DNA from 4 places in the Thermaerobacter sp. PB12/4term genome. Region 1 is predicted to be linked to each of the others. Evidence: riboswitches for the same ligand, from Rfam matches in the RefSeq annotation. Region 1 holds a riboswitch; each other region holds the start of a gene.
What was found. A riboswitch is a leader RNA that binds a small molecule or an ion and turns the genes downstream of it on or off. The one in region 1 is predicted to bind S-adenosylmethionine.
Positions count from the first base shown of each region.

Region 1 (4,694 bases):
ACACCGGCCCGCCCCGCCGCGCTTGCCGCCAGCCCAGCCGCCAGCGCCCGCTTCGCGGGCCCGGCCGCGCAGCCCGCGGCCGGGCCGCGGGCGCCACCCCCCAGCCGTAGCGGGGATCCTTCCCCCCCGGCAACACCCGGAACCGGCGCCGCTGTTCCCGCTCGCACTCCGGGCAGTAGCGGGCCCCCCGGCGGTCGGCCTCGAAGGTGCGCCGGCAACGATAGCACTGGGCGAGATGCCTGGGGCCCATGCCGCTCCCCCCTGCCGCGGCCGCCCGGCCGCGGAGCCCGGCGGCCGGCGAGCCGTTCAACCTTCCGTCAACCTCAGTTTAACCGCCGCAGCCGCCGGATCCTGCCACTCGGTGTCGAACCCGGCGCGGGGCACGGCCGGCGAGGGCTCCACGGCCACGGACCGGCCGGCCTCCAGGTCCGGCAACGGCAGGCGGTCGCCCCGCCAGATGGCGATCAGGTCGGCCAGGACGGCGCTGGCGGTGGCATCGCCGCCGGCCCCGGGCCCGGCAAACCGCACCGTGCCCACCGGATCCGCCTCGATCAGGATCATATTCTCCACCCCCGCCGCCTGCAGCAGGGGGTCGTGGGGCGGCAACATCTGCGGCTCCACGGCCAGCCGGGGGGCGGGCCCCGTCCACTCGGCGGTGGCCACCAGGCGCCAGCGGGCCGGGCCGCCGCCCTGGCGAGCCGCCTCACCCCCGCCCCCTCCCTCCTGCAGGGCACGGCGAAAGGCCGGGTCGTCCAGCCCGCGACAGGCCACGGCGGTCCAGGCCACGGGCTCGCCCGTCACCAGGGTCGCCAGGATGGCCAGTTTGCGGGCCGCGTCGCGCCCCGACAGGTCGTCGCTGGGATCGGCTTCCGCATAGCCGGCGGCCTGGGCGGCACGAACCGCGTCCTCCAGGGTGGCACCCTGCTCCACCTGGGTGAGGACGAAATTGCAGGTGCCATTCAGGACCGCCCGCAGGCGGCGCACCCGGTTGGCCGCCAGGCACCTTAGCAGCGGGCGAATGATGGGCACCCCGCCGGCCACCGCCCCTTCGAAGGCCAGCTCCACCCCGTGCCGGCGGGCCACCGCCGACAGGGTCGCCAGGGATTCGGCCAGAAGGGCCTTGTTGGCGGTGATCACGTGGCGGCCGGCTTCCAGGGCCCGCAGGACGTACTGGCGGGCCGGTTCGACACCGCCGATGAGCTCGATCACCACGTCGACCTCAGGATCGCCCAGCAGCTGGTCGGCATCGGTGGTGAGCAGGCTGCGGTCGACGGCCGCCGGCCGCGGCTTGCCGGGGTGGCGTACCAGGATCCCCTTCAGCCGCGGCACGCCACCCAGCCGCGCCACCAGCCAGGGTGGCGGGTTGACCAACCGGCGCGCCACCGCACTGCCCACGGTGCCCAGACCCAGCAGCGCCACCACGGGACCCTTCACGGGCGCCCCTCCCCCACCGCCGCCACTGCCCCGGCCTGCGCGGGCGCGGTGGCAGCACCGGGTTCTTCCAGCCAGTCCATCACCCGGCGGGCCACCCCCGCGGAGTCCACGAGGAAGCTGTCGTGGCCCCAGGGAGCCTTCCAGACCTGCCACGTGACATTCTTGCCCGCCCGGCGCAGGGCCTGGACCAGCCGCCGCTGCTCGTCCACGGGGTAGAGCAGGTCCGAGGTGATGCTGAGCACATACATGCGGCCCTGGACCCGGGCCGCGGCGCCCTCCAGCCCGCCCCGGCCCCGGCCTACGTCGTGGAGATCCATGGCCCGGGTCAGGGTCACGTACGTGGCGGGGTCAAACCGGCGCACCAGCTTTTCCCCCTGGTAGTGCAGGTAGCTTTCGATCTGGAACCGGAAGGCCTCGGCCGGGCCCGCCGGCGCGGTGGCGTACGAGCCCAGCCGCTGGGCGACCGGGTCGGCGCCCGCCGGGACCTCTTCCCGGCCAAAGCGCGCCTCCCACTCCTCGCGACCCCGGTAGGTGGTCATGGCCAGCATCCGGGCCAGGGCCAGCCCGCGGCGGGGTGGGCGGGCGGCGGGATAGTCGCCGCCCTGCCAGGCGGGGTCTGCGAAGATCGCCTGGCGCTGCACCTCGTTCCAGGCGATGGCATGGGGCGAGGCGGCCGGCGGCGCCGCCAGGACGGCCGCCGCTCCCACCCGCTCGGGGTAGGTGACGGCCCACTCCAGCGCCTGCATGCCGCCCAGGGAACCGCCCACCACCAGGGCGAGCCGCCCGATGCCCAGCGCATCCAGAAGCCGGCGCTGGGCATGGACCATGTCCCGCACGGTGATCACGGGAAACCGCCCGCCCCAGGGCCCGTGGCCGGCCTCCGCAGGACTGGCCGGGCCTGTGGACCCGTAACAGCCTCCCAGCACGTTGCTGCAAATGACAAACCAGCGGCGGGTGTCGATGGGCCGGCCCGGGCCCACCGCCGCCTCCCACCAGCCCGGGCGGTCGCCGGGATGGTGGGAGGCCACGTGGGCGTCGCCCGTCAGGGCGTGGCAGATCAGGATGGCGTTCTGGCGCTGGGGGTCCCAGCGACCCCAGGTCTCGTAGGCCAGTTCGGCCCGGGGCAGGTGGCCGCCCTGCTCCAGGGGCAGGGGGCCCACCTCGACATGGCCGCGACAGGGGATCACCGCGTCCCCCTCCCTCCCGCGCCCGCTCCCCGAAGGGGTCCCGGATAAGAAACTACCCCTCCCGAGAGGGAAGGGCCGAAAGGATTTCCGGCGCCCTCTCATCTCTCAGGATCCGCACGGATCCTGCAGGAGTTGGCACCTTACCGGCCGTCCAGGCACGGCCGGCGGTTGCCGGGCTTCATCGGGCCAGTCCCTCCGCCACTCTGGATAAGAGAGCAGACGCGCTCTGTGATTGTTGAAAGTGATGCTATCATGCCGGCTCCGGCAGGTCAACGATCCCGGCCCCCGGCCAGGACGGCCTTGCGCGCCGGTGCCCTCACAAGCCGGCATCGGCCGGGGAAGGGCCGATGGAGCGCGCCGGCCGCAGCCAGGCCGGCACATAACTCCAGGCCGCCCGGAGCTGGCGCCGGTGTTCCGCCGCCCGGGGATCATGCCGTTCCACCAGGGCCCAGAAGGCGGGGCCGTGGTTGAGGTGGACGGTGTGACAGAGCTCGTGGATCAGCACGTGCTCCACCAGCTCGGGCGGCAGGAAGAGCAGCTTCAGGCTCAGGCGCACGTGGTGCCTGGCGGAACAGCTGCCCCAGCGGGTCTTGGGGCAGCCGATGGACGAACCCGCCAGGCGAAAGCCCCGCTCCCGCGCCAGCCGTTCCAGCCAGGGCAGCAGGGTCGCCCGTGCCCTGGCGGCCAGCCAGCCCCTGAGGGGAGGCCCCCAGGCGGCGGGCTCCTGCTCCCCGGCTCGGGCCGGTAGACGGATCTGCCCGGCCAGGCGTGCGCCCGCAGGCGGCGGTTCCCCCTGTTCATCCGTGGCCCAGCCTGTGAAGAGGGTCCGCTGCGGGGACGGGCCGGCGGCAGCATTGCGCCCCCCGCTGGCGGCGTCGTTCAGGGTGGGCCGGCCCGCCGGCACCACGGCCCACACCTCCCCTAGCGCCCGCAGCCAGAGCCAGGCCGGAGGAGCCAGGCCGGCGCCATCCCGCCGGAGCAAAGGATCACCCGCCCCGCCGCCGGCAGCCCGGGCCTGCTGTTCCAGCCGCTGCCGGGCCCGCTGGATCCAGGCCGCATGCTGGGCCACCACCTGGGGCACCCGGTGCAGCCGGTATCCGGGCGGAACGACGACCACCAGGCCGTCGGCCGGCGACAACACCAGCCGCACCCGGCGCGCCCGGGCGCTGACCCGGACGGTATAGGGGGGCAGGCCCTCCGGTCCGGCTCCGCCCGGCCTCATGCCCCCCGGTGGCCGCTGCCTCCGGCCCCTGAACCCCTCCCCCATGCATCGCCCTCCCTTTCCTTGCCGACGGCTGCCTCCGCCTGCCCAGGTTCCCGCCCGGCCGCGCCGCGTGCCCGGGCGGGCAGGCGGACCCGCCCCCGGCCGCCCTGGAAGTCCGCATCGCGGTCGCTCTGTCCTGGTTCGCCCGGCCGTTGCCCGCCCCCTTGTGGACAACCGCTGCCCGGCCCCGGCGGCCGCTGCGCATGGAGAGTCACCAGGTCGGCATACATTGGTTCCGTAAGGGCGCCCGGCCGCCGCCCCCAACCGGCCGGGAAACGGCCCCTTGCGGGGAGGTGCCATCGTGTCCGACGGGGCTGCACCGGGGCCCGCTGCCCGCTCGGTGATCGCCCTGCTTGTGTCCGCCGCCCTGCTGGCCGGCGCCCTGGGCCTGCACCTGCGGTCGACCCGCCCCGGCGTGGCCAGCGTCACCGCACCGGGGCGGCCCGTGGCCGACCGGGTGATCCGGCTGTCGGAGTACGCCTACCAACCGGCGGTCATCGAGGTCCGGCAGGGGGCCCGGGTGCGCCTGACCCTGATCAATACGGGGCGGGAAGAACACGAGCTGGAGATTGACGGCTATGGCATCGAGGTGGCCGGCCTGCGGCCGGGAACCAGCGTCCGGCTGATCTTCAATGCCGATCTTCCAGGCCGTTTCGAGCTGGCCTGCCACATGCCCGGCCACTACGAGAAGGGGATGCGCGGGATCCTGGTGGTCCACCCGGCCGATACCCAGCGCTAGGCGCCGCGGCACCCTGTGCCGGGCCCGGCGTGGTATGGTGTTGCCGGGAGGAAACGCCATGCCCGCAAAG
Region 1 is NZ_CP048407.1:1,533,758-1,538,451, forward strand. Features, by position in the region: gene DYI95_RS06395 (hypothetical protein) at 1-250, opposite strand, end outside; gene DYI95_RS06400 (homoserine dehydrogenase) at 307-1,434, opposite strand; gene DYI95_RS06405 (homoserine O-acetyltransferase) at 1,431-2,621, opposite strand; SAM riboswitch class I at 2,717-2,835, opposite strand; gene DYI95_RS06410 (M48 family metallopeptidase) at 2,938-3,843, opposite strand; gene DYI95_RS06415 (cupredoxin domain-containing protein) at 4,187-4,624, shown strand; gene DYI95_RS06420 (biotin--[acetyl-CoA-carboxylase] ligase) at 4,683-4,694, shown strand, end outside.

Region 2 (4,694 bases), 410 kb from region 1:
ATGGGCACCGGGCACCCGCCCAGGCGATCCAGGACCCGCTCTAGCGGCTCCAGCTCGTAGAGGGGCTGGGTCATGACGAAGTCCACCACACCCACCGCCAGCTTGCGGCGAAAGCGCTCCAGCTCCCGGTCCAGGTCGTCCGCCGACGGGCTCAGGGCGCAGGCCACGGTGAAGTCGGCCGGCGCCCCCAGGGCGTTGCCCCGGGGATCCTCGCCCCGCCGCAGGGCCGCCAGCACCTCCAGCAGGCCGATGGAGTCCACGTCGTACACCGGGGAGGCGCCGCTGGAACCCAGGCGGGGATGGTCGCCCGTCAGGGCCAGGACGTTGCGGACGCCCAGGGCATGGGCGGCCAGCAGGTCGGCCTGCAGGGCCATCAGGTTCCGGTCCCGGGTGGTGCAGTGCATGATGGCATCGATGCCGGCGCTGCGGGCCAGCAAGGCACCGGCCCAAGCCGCCATGCGCGGCCGGGCCATGGGGCTGTCGCCCACGTTGACGGCATCGGCTCCGGCCGCCGCCACGGTGCGGGCATCGGCCAGGAACTTGTTGGCCACCGGACCCCGCGGCGGGTCCAGCTCGACGCTGATGACGAACCGGCGCCCCAGCTTCTCCCGCAGCGGGTCGGGACTGCAGTGCCCGGCGGCCCCGCCCTTGCCGCTGGCGGTGTCGCCTGGGAGGGAGCCTGCACCGGCAGGCCGGCTCCTGGTCCAAAGGGCAGCGGCGGGCCGGGAGGCGGCCGGACCGCCGGCGTTCAGCTCGCCGGCGTCCGGCTCGCCGGGGCCGCTGCCCGAACCCGTCCGGTTCAGAGGGCCTAGGACCGGCAGGGCCGGGGCCGGGCCCTCCGGCTCCAGGTGGACCGCTTGGATGCGGGCGGCCAGAGCCTCCAGGTCCGCGGGCTGCCAGGGGCCGGTTCCACCTACCCAGCCGGCCCCCAGAAGGCGCAGGGCATCCCACGCATCCCACCCGCCGGTGTCCTGGGTGGCCGGCTTGTGGGCGGCCAGCCCACGGGCGGCCGGTCCGGGCTTGTTCTCCAGCTGCCCCAGGGTGACCCACAGGGGACCGCTCCACCCGGCCCGCCGCACCGCCGCCAGCCAGCGGGCCGCCCAAGCCGGCCCGCCGCCCGCGGCCACACCGAGGGCGTCGGGCCAGCCGGCCGCGTGGAACGCCTCCAGCCAGGGGGAGGGGAGGGCAACCGGCGGCTCCCCCTCCCCCACCAGCAGGACACCCACCGGCAACCGGGCCGCCTCCCGCACGGCCTTCAGGGCAAGGCCGGCCTCCTGGGGGTGGCGGGCTTCAACCCAGAACAGGTCGACGCCCCCTGCGAGCAGCCCGGCTACCTGGCGGCGGTAGCCTTCAAGGACGGCCTCCGGCGGGGCGCTGCCGCCGGCAGCGGCGGTGGCGGGCAGCGGTCCCAAAAACCCCGCCACCAGGCAGGGCCGTCCGGCCAGCTCCCGGGCGGACCGCGCCAGCTTGGCGGCCCAGAGATTGACCTCCTCGATCCGCTCCGGGGACGTGGACGGAAGCCACCAGGGGCTGGCCCAGCGGGTGGCGGTGCGGACCAGGCGGGCCCCGGCCCGGATGGCCGCCAGGTGGACGCCTTCCACCGCGGCGGGTTCGGTGAGGGGCAGGAGGGCGGTGCCCGGAGCCGGTTCTTCCTCCTCCCGGGCCGCGGCACGGGGCCACCCGTGCGGCCCCGTGCCAGGTTGGGAAGGTGCGGGTCCTCCGCCGGACGGGCTGTTGCCCGCGGGGGAGGGCTGGACCGGGCGGGCGGCCAGGGTCCAGGAAGGGTCGCCATCGGCCAGGGCGGGCAGGACGGGCCCAGGGCTCACCGCCGCCAGGGTTCGGGGAGCCGGATCCGGGGCGAAGGGCACGAAGGTTCCTCCGCCCCCACCCCCTGAAACCGGTCGTGCCGGAGGGGGACCGGCACGGCCAGCGGGGCCGGAGCCCCCTGGCGGGTGTCCCGCGGCAGGGAAGGCCGCCCGGGGCGGGCCCGGGTCGTCTGGCTGTGGGTTGGCCGTGGCCGGGTGGGCAGGTCGCGGTCCGGCGGCCGGCCGGAAGGGCTGGGTCACCCTGGTCGTCACCTCCAGTTCCCGGCGCCGGTGACAGCGCCCCGGCACAGGGTGCCTGAGGCTTCCGCACGGCGCTCGGCGCTGCACGATGTGGGGGAACGGGCCCTTCCTGGCCCCACCGGCCCCCTGGCCCGCCGGGCTCCGGGACCCCCTGGGTCCCTGGGGCGCCTCCGGTCCCTGAGGCCCTAGCGGCCAAAGAAGAAGCCCCTTCCGAAGGAGGAAGGGGCTTGGTGATCACAGCAGGGTCCCCGTCCCCCTTCTCTCATCTCTCGGCTCCCGGAGGGAGCCGCGGGAGTTGGCACCGCACGACCAAGGTCGCCGGTTGCCGCGGCGTCATCGGGCCCGTCCCTCGACCGCTCTGGATAAGAGAGGGGTCGGCCGGCTCGGCCGGCCGCATGCGTTGTCAATGGAGATTAGGGACAGTATAGCCGGGTTCCGCCATCCCGGCAACAGGCCGGAACCCGTTTCCTTCGTTACAATAAGAGACGTGCAACAGGGCACCTGGAACGGTACACTGGCCACCCGGACGGGTGCGTGACCCGGTCAACGGGGCGCGCGATGGGGGAGATATCCGGTGCACCAGGCGGACGAACACGGCCCGGCCATGGCACGGGCGGCGGCCGCGAGCGCGCCGGCGCCGGCCGCGGGTTCAGGGGGGCGTGCGGAGGCTGCGGCGACCCCTGCGGCTGCCGGTAGCGAGCGGTCGGACGGGGGCGAGCCGGCTACCGGCCTGCGCGCCGGCAGCCCGGGGGCAAGGCCTCCGAAGATCGGGCGGGACGGCGGCGCGGGACGGCTCCGGTCCGGTGGGGCAGGGACGGCCGCGGCGGCCGCAGGGGCCGAGGCACCCACCGCCCGCTCCTGGCGCCTGCTGGCCCGGGCCTGGTTCCAGGCCAGCCGCCCCCACCTCAAGCCGGTCACCATCATCCCCGTGCTGGTGGGGATCCTGGTGGCCGGCGGGGAGGGCCACTTCGACCCCTGGCTGGCGCTGCTCACCATGCTGGGCAGCCTGGCCATCCACGCCGGCACCGACATGGCCAACGACTACTTCGACTACATCATGTACGAGGGCGATGCACCCTTCACCGGCGGCAGCGGCGTGATCCAGGCGGGATGGCTCAGCCCGGACAGCCTGCGCCGGGGAGCTTGGGCCACCTTCGGCTTCGGCGCTCTGGTGGGCGGCTACCTGGCGGCACGCACGGGCTGGCCCGCCCTGGCCTTCGGCCTGCTGGGCATTGCCAGCGGGCTCTTCTACACGGCTCCGCCCATCCGCTACGGCTACCGCGGGTTCGGCGAGGTCATGGTGGGACTCAACATGGGCGCGGTGCTGGTGCTGGGTTCGTACTACGTCCAGGCCCGCACCCTTTCCCTGGAGGCGCTGGTGGCCTCCTTGCCCCTGGTGTCCCTGGTGGCCCTGATCCTCTATGCCGAGTCGATCCACGACATCGAAGAAGACCGGGCCACCGGCAAGATGACCGTGGCGGCGCGGCTGGGAGAGACGCGCGCCCTGCGCCTGTACTTCGGGTGGGTGGCGGCCACGGCGGTGCTGGTGGTGGCGGGGGTGGCGGCCGGGCGGCTGCCCGCCCTGGTGCTGGCCACGCTGGTGCCCGCGGCCCGCTGCCTGCGGCAGGCCCCGCTCTTCCTGGCCCGGCCTTACCGGCACCAGGACCTTTACCGCCTGGGACGGCTGGCCCTGGGGCTATACAAGGCGGCGGGGGTCTCGCTGGTGGCGGGATACGGCTGGTGGTGGCTGCGATCGGCCCTTTGGTCCTGACAGGACCGGGGTTTTGCGGGACCCGCCGGCCTGGGCGGATCTGCCGCCAGCGGTGCGCCGAGCACATCCCGCGGGCCGTCGGTCTTGCGGGACCCGCCGGCTTGGGCGGCCCAGCCGAGGCGGGCGGTGGTGAGGAAGGGATTTGGGCCTGGCTCACGAACATCCCTGCTTTGGGTCGCCGGTGAATGAACGTTCACCCAGAGTTCACCGGGGACGCCAGCCGTTGCCGATTCAAGGAACCAACAATCCGCCGGGTTCAACGAACGAACGATCCTCAGGATAGAGGGATGACATCCTTGGCCAGGGAAGTGCCCCACCTTGCGTCCCTCACGGGACCCGTAAGTCGCGATCTGGACCGGCTCCATGCCCGCGCGCGGGACCAGGCCCGGCGCGGGCGGCGACCTTCCGTGGTGAGCTTTACCGTCGCCGCCGAGGACCTGGACCCCATCGCCCTGTTTGAGGGCGCCGCCATCCTGACCCGGGAGCGGGCTCTCTGGTCCGCTCCCGGCGGCACCATGGCCATGGTCGCCCTGGGGGCGGCAGCCGTCCTGGAAGCCGGTCCGGGCGTGGCTGCCGAGTCTGAAGCGGCCGGCGCCGGTCCCGCCGGGCCCCTGGCCGCCATCGCCCCGGCGCTGGCTTCCGCCTGGCAGGCCCTGTGTGAGGGAGCGCTCATCGATGCGCCCCACGGCGTGTGGGGCACGGGACCGGTGGTGGTGGGGGGCTTTGCCTTCGACCCCCAGGAGCCGGCGGATTTGCTGTGGGCCGGCTTCCCTGCGGCCCGCTTCGTTCTGCCGGAGCTGCTGGTCACCCGGACAGGCGGCGAGACCTGGCTCACCTTCAACCGGGTGGTGGTGCCC
Region 2 is NZ_CP048407.1:1,942,334-1,947,027, reverse strand. Features, by position in the region: gene DYI95_RS08065 (methylenetetrahydrofolate reductase) at 1-1,868, opposite strand, end outside; SAM riboswitch class I at 2,326-2,435, opposite strand; gene menA (1,4-dihydroxy-2-naphthoate octaprenyltransferase) at 2,641-3,837, shown strand; gene DYI95_RS08055 (isochorismate synthase MenF) at 4,245-4,694, shown strand, end outside.
Region 2: it holds a riboswitch for S-adenosylmethionine, as region 1 does, so the genes downstream of both, DYI95_RS08065 (methylenetetrahydrofolate reductase) here and DYI95_RS06405 (homoserine O-acetyltransferase) in region 1, are expected to answer to the same signal.

Region 3 (4,694 bases), 420 kb from region 1:
GGCTGCCGTAGCTTTGCACCCAGCCGTGGCGGGTGAAGGCGAAGCCCTCCAGCTGCTCGGCGAAGTACTCCACCATGTCGTTGCGCTCGGCCTCGCCGTGGACCAGCACGTCCAGGCCCAGCTCCTCCTGCAGCCGGATCACCCGGCGGATCTCGGCGCGGATGCCCTCTTCGTAGGTGGCGGTGTCGATCTCCCCGCGCCGCCAGCGCGCCCGCAGCCGGCGCACCTCCGGCGTCTGGGGGAAGGAGCCGATGGTGGTGGTGGGCAGGAGCGGAAGACCCAGCCGTTCCCGCTGCAACGGCCGCCGCTGGGGCGCCCGGGAGGGCCTGCGGGTCTCGTCCGGGTTGAGCCGCGCCAGCCGCTCCTGCACCTCCGGCCGGGTGCGCCGGGGCGAGCGGCGCCGGGCCTCCACCGCCGCCCGGCTGGCCGCCAGGGCACCGGCCACGGCCTGCCGGCCCTGGTTCAAGGCGCGGGTCAGGACCGCCACTTCCTCCAACTTCTGCTTCGCGAAGGCAAGCCAGCCCTTGATCTCCGGGTCCAGGTCCGTCTCCAGGTTCAGGTCGATGGGCACGTGCAGCAGCGAGCAGGAGGGGGCGACGAAGAGCCGCCCGGCCCCCAGGGCGTCCCGGGCCCGCTCCAGAAGGGCCAGGGCCGCCTCCAGGTCCGCCCGCCAGACGTTGCGGCCGTCCACCACCCCCAGGGAGAGGTGCAGGGTGGGCGGAACCCCGGCGGCCAGCACCTGCTCCAGCTGGCCGGGGTCCCGCACCAGATCCAGGTGCAGGGCCTGCACCGGCAGGCTCAAGGCCAGCTCCAGGTTGTCCCGCAACCCCTCGAAGTAGGTGGCCAGGAAGAGCCGGAGCCCCGGGGCCGCCTGGGCTAAGGTGGCGTAGGCGCGGCGGAAGGCGGCCCGGGCCGGTTCGTCCAGGTCCAGGGCCAGGAACGGCTCATCCAGCTGAACCCAGGTGGCGCCGGCGGCCGCCAGCTCCCGCAGCACCTGCCCGTACACGGGCAGCAGGCCGTCCAGCAAGGCAAGGCGCGGGCCGGCGGCCCCTTCCCCGCCGGAGGAACCGGCCGTCCGGCTGCCCAGGCCTTCGGCCTCGCTGCGGCTCGCCTCCGGGGACCGGCCGGCGGCGCCGGCCTCCGCCGGGCTGCGGAGCTTGGCCAGCAGCAGGAAGCTGACCGGGCCCAGCAGCACGGGGCGGGGCTCGAAACCCAGGGTGCGGGCCTCGCGGAACTCCTCCACCACCTTGCGGGACGCCAGGTGGAAGGCCTGTCCCGGTTCCAGCTCGGGCACGATGTAATGGTAGTTGGTGTCGAACCACTTGGTCATCTCCAGGGCGGGGACGCCCCGGCCGGGGGTGCCCCGGGCCATGGCGAAGTAGACGTCCAGGGGGACCTCCGCGGCAGCCGCGGTGCCCGGACCCGCCTCCGCCCCCAGGCCCGCCGCCGGGGTGGACCGGCCCGCGCCGGCGGCATCGCCACAAGGAGCCAGGGGGGTGGAGGCGCCGGCTCCCGGTGAAGGGGCCCACCCGTAACGGGCGGGCACGGCCCCCACCATGCAGGCGGTGTCCAGCACGTGGTCGTAGAGGGAGAAATCCCCCACGGGCACCACGTCGATGCCCGCCGCCCGCTGCAGCTCCCAGTGCCGCCGCCGCAGGGCCGCCGCCGTCGCCAGCAGGGAGTCCGCGGAAATCTTGCCGTCCCAGTAAGCCTCCAGGGCCTGTTTCAACTCCCGGCCGGCGCCGATGCGGGGGAAGCCCAGGTTGGTTGCCACGGCCATGGGTCCTCGCCTCCTTCGTGGGATGGGGCTGAAAATGAAAAACCCCTCCGGGAAAGGAGAGGTTCCTCGCCTTTCCCTATCTCCCGGGAACGCCTCCCGCGGGAATTGGCACCGTGCCGCCTGGGTGGAGCCGGCGGCCGGTTGCCGTGGCGTCATCGGGCCCGTCCCTCGGCCACTCTCGATAGGGCTTTGTCCGGTCATTCCCTTGTAAGCGACCGCGGGGTTGCAGGCGGTGCGGCCTGCAAGGCCCCCCGGGTTTCCGCATCGCCGCAGCCAAGGAAGGGGCCCATGGCCTCGCGGCCTGAGGCGCGGCACCGCGGTCCGCGGCCCTCCGGGTCTCGTTCGGCTGGCGTGAGCCCGGTGGGCTTGCAGGGCACGTTGCCCAGGTACGGCCTGGCGCCCCGGCGCCGCAGCGGGCCGGAACCCTCGCGCGGGATGCGGGCATTGGGGACTGCTATTCGGGGCCGGCGACGAAAGTCCTGCTGCCCCAACATCCAGGGTGGGGTGAAACCGCGCCATCCCCGGCGGTCGCCCGCTGCGGGCCCTGCCGGCCGCCGGCGCGCCGCTGCGGCCCGGGCTCTGCCGGCCCGAGGTGGCCCGCATCCTGCCGGCGGCAGCCTATAAGCTTATAATTGAAGGGAAAACGGCGCAAGGAGGCAGCCCAGCCATGGACCGCCTGCAGCCCGGCGGCGCCGCGACGGGGGGCGGGGCGGCACCGGCCCCCGCCGGCGCCGTGACCCCTGAGGCAGCCGCCCAGGATCCTGAAGCCGCCCTGGTGGTGGTGGACGTCCAGAACGACTTCTGTCCCGGCGGTGCCCTGGCCGTGCCCCAGGGCGACCAGGTGGTGCCCGTCCTCAACCGGTGGATCGCGGCCTTCCACGCGGCCGGCCGGCCCGTCGTCTTCACCCAGGACTGGCATCCCGCCGGCCATGTGAGCTTCCGCGAGAAGGGCGGGCCCTGGCCGGTCCACTGCGTGCAGGGCAGCCCGGGCGCCGCCTTCCACCCGGAACTGGAGGTCCGGGGCACCGTCTTCCGCAAGGGGTTCGACCCCGACCGGGAGGCCTACAGCGGCTTCGACGGCGCCCTGGCCGCCGGTGAGGCGGGGGTCCGCCCCGAGGTCACCCTGGCCGGCTGGCTGCGGCAGCAGGGGGTCCGGCACCTGTACGTGGGCGGCCTGGCCACCGACTACTGCGTGCGGGCCACGGTGCTGGACGGCCTGCGGGAGGGTTTTCGGGTCACGGTGCTGGTTCCGGCCGTGCGGGCCGTCGATGTGACCCCGGGGGACGGGGAGCGCGCCCTGGCGGAGATGGAGGCCCGCGGGGCCGTGCTGGCCGCCGGGGAGGCCCGGTGACCGTGCTCTTCCGGGACGAACGCGGCCGCGGCGGGCCACCGGCGCCGGCGGCCGCCTCCACCCGACACGCCCGCCCGGCGCCGGCTTCCGCCGGCGGCAAGCCCTCCGCTCTGGCGCCGGCAGCCCCCGCCGCCCGGCCCGGCCCCGGTCCGGACAGGCCGGCACCGGCCGGTCCCACCGTGCTGGTGGTGGACGACGAAGAGTCCCTGCTGGAACTGGTGGCGTACAACCTACAGCGCAACGGCATGGCACCGGTGCTGGCCCGGGACGGTGCCGAGGCCCTGCGCCGCCTGGAGGAGCGCCGGCCCCAGGTGATCATCCTGGACGTCATGCTGCCCGATACCGACGGCTTCACCCTCTGCCGCCACCTGCGGGAGCGGGGCATTCAGACGCCCATCCTCATGCTCACCGCCCGGGACAGCGAGATCGACAAGGTGCTGGGGCTGGAGCTGGGCGCCGACGACTACGTGACCAAGCCCTTCAGCCCCCGGGAGCTGGTGGCGCGGATCAAGGCGCTGCTGCGCCGCACCGAGGGCCGGCGCCAGCAGATCGGCCCCATCGTGATCGACTACGCCGGCCATGAGGTCTACCGGGACGGCCAGCGGGTGGCCCTGACCCCCACGGAGTTCAAGCTGCTGGCCACCCTGGCCGCCGAGCCGGGCCGGGCCTTCACCCGGCAGGAGCTGCTGGACAGGGTCTGGGGCGAAGAGGCCTTCGGCGACCCGCGCACCGTGGACGTCCACGTGCGCCACCTGCGGGAGAAGCTGGAGCGCAACCCCAGCCAGCCGGAGTGGATCCTCACCGTGCGGGGACACGGCTACAAGCTGAACTCCCCGGTGGCCGGGCTGTGAGCCGGGGGGCCGGCCCCGGTCCGGTTCAGCGCTGGCGGGAGGCCTGGCTCCGCCGGCGCATGCCCCGGCCGGGCCAGGAAGCGCCGGACTTCACCCTGCCCCTCGCCGGAACCGGCGATGAATCCTTGCGGCTGCGCGATCTCAGGGGCCGCCCGCTGGTCCTGCTCTTCTTCCCCTTTGCCTTCAGTCCGGGCTGCTGCAACGAGATCGAGGACTTCACCGCCCGCTGCCCGGACTTCGCCTCCCGGGGCGCCCAGGTGGTGGGCATCAGCACCGACAGTCCCTACGCCCTCCGGGCGTGGGCCGATCGCTACCAGGTGCCCTTCCCCCTGGCCAGCGATTACAACCGGCGGGTGATCCGGCGCTACGGTGTGGCCATCAGCCGCTGGGGCCTGGGCGATTTTGCCGACCGGGCCGTGTTCGTCCTGGATGAACGCGGCGTCGTGCGCTGGGTCTGGCGGGCGCCGGACCTGGGCTACCTGCCCGATCCGGACCAGGTGCTGGCCCACCTGCCGGACCCGCCCGGTGGCCGGCCGGGCCCGGCCGGTACCGGCAGGGGCCGGTGCTGAGCAGCGGCCGGGAGGGGAGAGTAACTGCTGGGAATCCATGAAGCCGAGGGGGACGCCGGGGTGATGGGCCCGGCACAGCAGCGGGGCCGCTGCGGCGGCCCCGCTGCCGGCTCGTTATCGCCACCGTGCAACGACCCGTCCCA
Region 3 is NZ_CP048407.1:1,952,235-1,956,928, forward strand. Features, by position in the region: gene metE (5-methyltetrahydropteroyltriglutamate--homocysteine S-methyltransferase) at 1-1,780, opposite strand, end outside; SAM riboswitch class I at 1,854-1,968, opposite strand; gene pncA (bifunctional nicotinamidase/pyrazinamidase) at 2,448-3,131, shown strand; gene DYI95_RS08095 (response regulator transcription factor) at 3,134-3,982, shown strand; gene DYI95_RS08100 (peroxiredoxin) at 3,979-4,551, shown strand.
Region 3: it holds a riboswitch for S-adenosylmethionine, as region 1 does, so the genes downstream of both, metE (5-methyltetrahydropteroyltriglutamate--homocysteine S-methyltransferase) here and DYI95_RS06405 (homoserine O-acetyltransferase) in region 1, are expected to answer to the same signal.

Region 4 (4,694 bases), 900 kb from region 1:
GCAGCAGCACCTTGCGCACCACCTGCCACGGGCTGGCGCCCATGGCCACGGCGGCATCCACGGTGCCGCGGTCGACCTCCCGCAGGGCCGTCTCCACCACCCGCGCCACCAGCGGCGTGGCGGCGACCGCCATGGGCGGCACGGCCGCCGCCGTCCCCAGGGAGGTGCCGACCAGCAGGCGGGTGAAGGGGGCCAGGGCGATCAGCAGGATGATGAAGGGCACCGACCGCCCGGTGTTGACGACGAACGCCAGCACCGCCCGCAGGGGCGGAAAAGCGGCGATGTGCCCCCGGTCCATCACCACCAGCAGGGTGCCGATGGGAACCCCGGCCAGGGTGGCGAAGAGGATCGCCAGTCCCACCATGTACAGGGTCTGACCCGTGGCCGTCACGATGTCAGGTCCGAACTCGCGCAGGGCGCTGAAAAGCTCCGCCGCCATCCGCCGTCACCTCCCTCCGGCCAGGGAGCGAGCCGCCTGCGGGGCAAGGGGGCCGGACCCGGTGGCCGGCGCTGCGCCGGCACCGCTCCGCCCGGGTGCGCCGGGCGAGGCGGAGGCCAGGGGTGCCCAGCGGGCGGCTGCAGCCCCCGCGGCCGCCGCCGGGGCTGCCTGCCGGTCTGCCAGGGCCGGATCGGCAACGGCCTGTGGGGCCGCCCCGGGGCCGGGTTCGTCCCCGGTACCGGGTGCCGGGGCCGCCCGGTCTCCGGCCGGACCGCCGGCAGCGGCGGCGGCCAGCAGCCGCCGGGTGGCCGCCGCCCGCGGGTTCCGGAAGACCTGTTCCACGGGCCCGGCTTCCACCACTCGCCCGGCGTCCATCACGGCCACCCGCTGGCAGGCGGCCTCCACCAGCTCCAGCTGGTGGGTGATCAGCAGCACGGTGATTCCCAATTCGCGGTGAACCCGCCGCAGCAGCTCCAGCACCGCGCGGCTGGTGGCCGCATCCAGCGCGGAGGTGGGTTCGTCGCACAAGAGGAGTTCCGGTTGCGTCGCCAGGGCCCGGGCGATGGCCACCCGCTGCTTCTGGCCCCCGCTCAGCTGGGAGGGGTAGGCCCCCGCCTTGTCGGCCAGCCCCACCCAGTCCAGCAGCTCCGCCACCCGGCGCCGGATCTGCTCCCGCGGAACCCCGGCGATCTCCAGGGGCAGCGCCACGTTGCCGGCGGCGGTGCGGGACCACAGCAGGTGGAAGTGCTGGAAGACCAGGCCGATCCGCCGCCGTTGCTGCCGCAGGGCCCGGCCGCGCAGCCCGGTCAGCTCGACGCCGCCCAGGCGGATGGAGCCCGCCGTGGGCCGCTCCAGCAGGGTGATGCACTTGACCAGGGTGCTCTTGCCGGCCCCCGAGGCGCCGACGACGCCGAAGAACTCGCCCCGGCCCACCTCCAGGCTGGCGCCGTCCAGGGCCGTGGTCATTCCGCGGCGGCCGCGGTAGACCTTGACCAGGTTGCGGACCTCCAGCATCGCTTCCGTCACTGCGCTCACCCCCGTGGCCCCACCCCGCACCGGGTGAAGGGCAACAAAAAACCATCCTTCCTGAGAGACGCAGAAAGGATGGCCCAAGGGTGCCATCCCTTCTTATCTCTCAGAACGGCGTCCCGGCACCAGGACGCGGTTCTGCGGGAGTTGGCACCACCCGCCGGCGTTGAACCCCGGGGGAACCCGCCCGGCCGCCGTGCCGGGCCGGAGCGGGCGGGGCCGCGCCGCCGCGCGGAGGTTGCCGTGGCTTCATCGGGCCCGTCCCTCCGCCACTCTGGATAAGAAGAGATGTTGCGGATTCGGTTGTTGAAGGTCCCGCGCTGAACGTCCTGCGGGTACTGCGGTACAGCGGCCGGCTCAGCCGTACGACGCCGATTATGCGACCCCTGCCCCGGCCTGTCAACAGGTCAGGCCATCTCCGTCCCCGTCCCGGGTTGGGCGCGCCAGGCGGGGGCGTAGAGCTGGTGGGGGTTCAGGCTGCGGCTCCGTCCCACCAGCCGGGCCGCCTGCCGGGCCCGGTGGCCGAAGGTCTGGCAGAACCAGCGGAAGTACAGCAGCTCTTCCTTGCTGCCCAGCTCCAGCCCCGGCCACGGCTCCCGGCCCGCCGCCAGCTCGCGGTCGCTGACGGCGGCGTCGGCGAAGCGCTCCAGGGTGGGGCCCACGCCCGTGCCCATGGCGAACTTGGCCTTCTCCCGCTGGACCACCGCCGCGGGGAGGAACCGGCGGGCCGCCTGCCGCAGGATCCACTTCTCGGTGCCGCTGCGGTCGTGGATCTTCCACCGCGGCGGGATGCGCCACGCCAGGTCGACCAGGGTCACCGAGAGGAAGGGTACCCTCCCTTCCAGGCCGTGGGCCATGGTCATGCGGTCGACCCGCTGCAGGTTGGTGTTGTGCAGCGCCAGGGTGATCTCCCGCAGCTCGTCCTGCAGCCGCGCCCGGATCTCCGGCCGCTTGAGGTACTGGTAGCCGCCGAAGAGCTCGTCCGCTCCCTCGCCGGAGAGCACCACCTTGACATACCGGCGCGCCAGCCGCGACACCAGATAGGTGGGCACCGCGCTGCGCACCAGGGCGGGGTCGAAGGACTCCAGGCGCTGGATCACGGTGGGCAGCAGGGCCAGCAGTTCCTCGCGGGTGAAGACGTACTCGTGGTGGACCGTCCCCAGGTTGGCCGCCACCAGCCGGGCCCGCTCCAGGTCCTCGCTGCCCTCCATGCCCACGGCGAAGGAATGGACCGGCTCTCCGGTTTCCGCCCGCGCTTCCGCTACCAGGGCGGCGATCAGACTGCTGTCCAGGCCGCCGCTGAGGAACACCCCCACGGGGACGTCGGCCACTAGGCGCCGCCGCACCGCCCGCCGCAGCCGGGCGATGAGTTCCTCCACCGCCGCTTCGGGGCTCTCCAGGTCGTACCGCACCGGGGGCAGCTCATAGTACCGGACGAACCCGTCCCGTTCCGTCCAGTAGTGCCCGGCGGGAAACTCGTCGATGGTCTCCACGTGGGGCAGCAGGGCCCCCATCTCCGAGGCAAAGAGGAGCGCCCCATCCCGGTCCCTGCCCACATAGAGGGGTTTGATCCCCAGGGGGTCGCGGGCCAGGAAGAGCCCGTCGGGGGTGGAGAGGGCGAAGGCGAACATGCCGTAGAGCCGCCGCACCATGGCCGGTCCCTCGTCTTCGTAGAGGTGCAACAGCACCTCGGTGTCGCTGCGGGTACGGAAGCGGTGGCCGCGGCTCTGGAGTTCGGCCTGCAGCTCGCGGTAGTTGTAGATCTCGCCGTTGAAGACCACCCGGATCGCGCCGTCTTCGCTGGCCAGGGGCTGGTGCCCGCCCGCCAGGTCGATGATGGACAGCCGGCGGTGGCCCAAGGTGTGCTGCCCTACCCAAAGACCCTGGTCGTCGGGGCCCCTGTGGGCCATGGCCTCCAGCATGCGGGCCACCGCTTCACCGCGGGGAGCGGTGGCTCCGGCGATGCCGCACATGAAGTCCCGCCTCCTTTCGGGCCAGGCTGCGGCGCCCCAGGCACGGGAGCGCTCCGCAGCCCGGTTGAAAAAAGACCGGGTGCGTTGGCCCGCGGGCAACGTCCACCCGGTTTTGGTTCCACCAGCTCTGCATGTTGACGCTTTTCATCACACCAGAAGCCGGCCGGTGTGTCAACGTTCGGACAGGGCCCTGGCCGCTGCGGGCAGGCCCAGAGAAGGGCGGCAGCACCCTGGCGGCCGCCCCCTGCCTGCTGGTAAGGCCGGTACCATCGTTGGGGCAAGGCCGGCACCATGCCGCGGGGAGGATTCCATCAATGGCAGGAGTTTGATAACCCCGTTTGCAGGATCGGGGGCGAAATTGCCGAATTTTGACCACTGTTTCAGACAATCCGCAACACATCCTGCCCGGCCGGTGACACGTTCCGCCGCATCGGCCGTATCGACGGATGGGGTGGCCGGTTCGCGGCTGCCGGGAACGGGCCGGCCCGGGCAGCAGTGAATGGGGGGGCATTATGTTCGGGGGTACCTGGTTGCGCGGTGCGCGCCGCGGGATGGTGGCCCTGCTGGCGGGCGCCCTGATGGTGGGGACCGCGGCCTGCGGCGGGGCAGGCGGTGGCGCGGGCAGCGGGAACAGCGGGAGCAGCGACAAGATCGTCATCGGCGTGCAGGGGCCCTTTACCGGCGACTATGCCGCCGAAGGCAAGGGCTTCCGCCAGGCCATCGAGCTGGTCAAGGAACAGGTGAACGCCCAGGGCGGGGTCCTCGGCAAGCAGATCGAAGTGATCTACGAAGACGACAAGGGCCAGCCCAACGAGTCGACCCTGGCGGCCCAGAAGCTGGCCTCCCAGGGCGTGGTGGCCGTGATCGGCTCCTACAACTCGACGGCGACCGAGGCGGCCCAGCAGGTGTACGCCGACGCCGGCATCCTGCACATCACGCCGTCGTCCACGGCCACCCACCTGACAGAAAAGGGCCTGAAGAACTTCTTCCGCATGGCCTTCCTGGACAGCGCCCAGGGCCAGTTTGCCGCCGCGCTGCTGGTCGACAAGCTGGGTGCCCGGAAGGTCGCGCTGGTGCACGACAGCTCGACCTACGCGGAGGGCCTGGCCAAGTGGACCCGGAAGTTCCTGGAGGAAAAGGGCGCCCAGGTGGTGTTCTACGACGCCATCAACCCCCAGGAGAGCGACTACTCCGCCCTGCTGAGCAACCTCAAGAGCACCAATCCCGACGCGATCTACTTCACGGGCTACTTC
Region 4 is NZ_CP048407.1:637,782-642,475, forward strand. Features, by position in the region: gene DYI95_RS02635 (methionine ABC transporter permease) at 1-439, opposite strand, end outside; gene DYI95_RS02640 (methionine ABC transporter ATP-binding protein) at 446-1,474, opposite strand; SAM riboswitch class I at 1,565-1,753, opposite strand; gene asnB (asparagine synthase B) at 1,876-3,441, opposite strand; gene DYI95_RS02650 (branched-chain amino acid ABC transporter substrate-binding protein) at 3,954-4,694, shown strand, end outside.
Region 4: it holds a riboswitch for S-adenosylmethionine, as region 1 does, so the genes downstream of both, DYI95_RS02640 (methionine ABC transporter ATP-binding protein) here and DYI95_RS06405 (homoserine O-acetyltransferase) in region 1, are expected to answer to the same signal.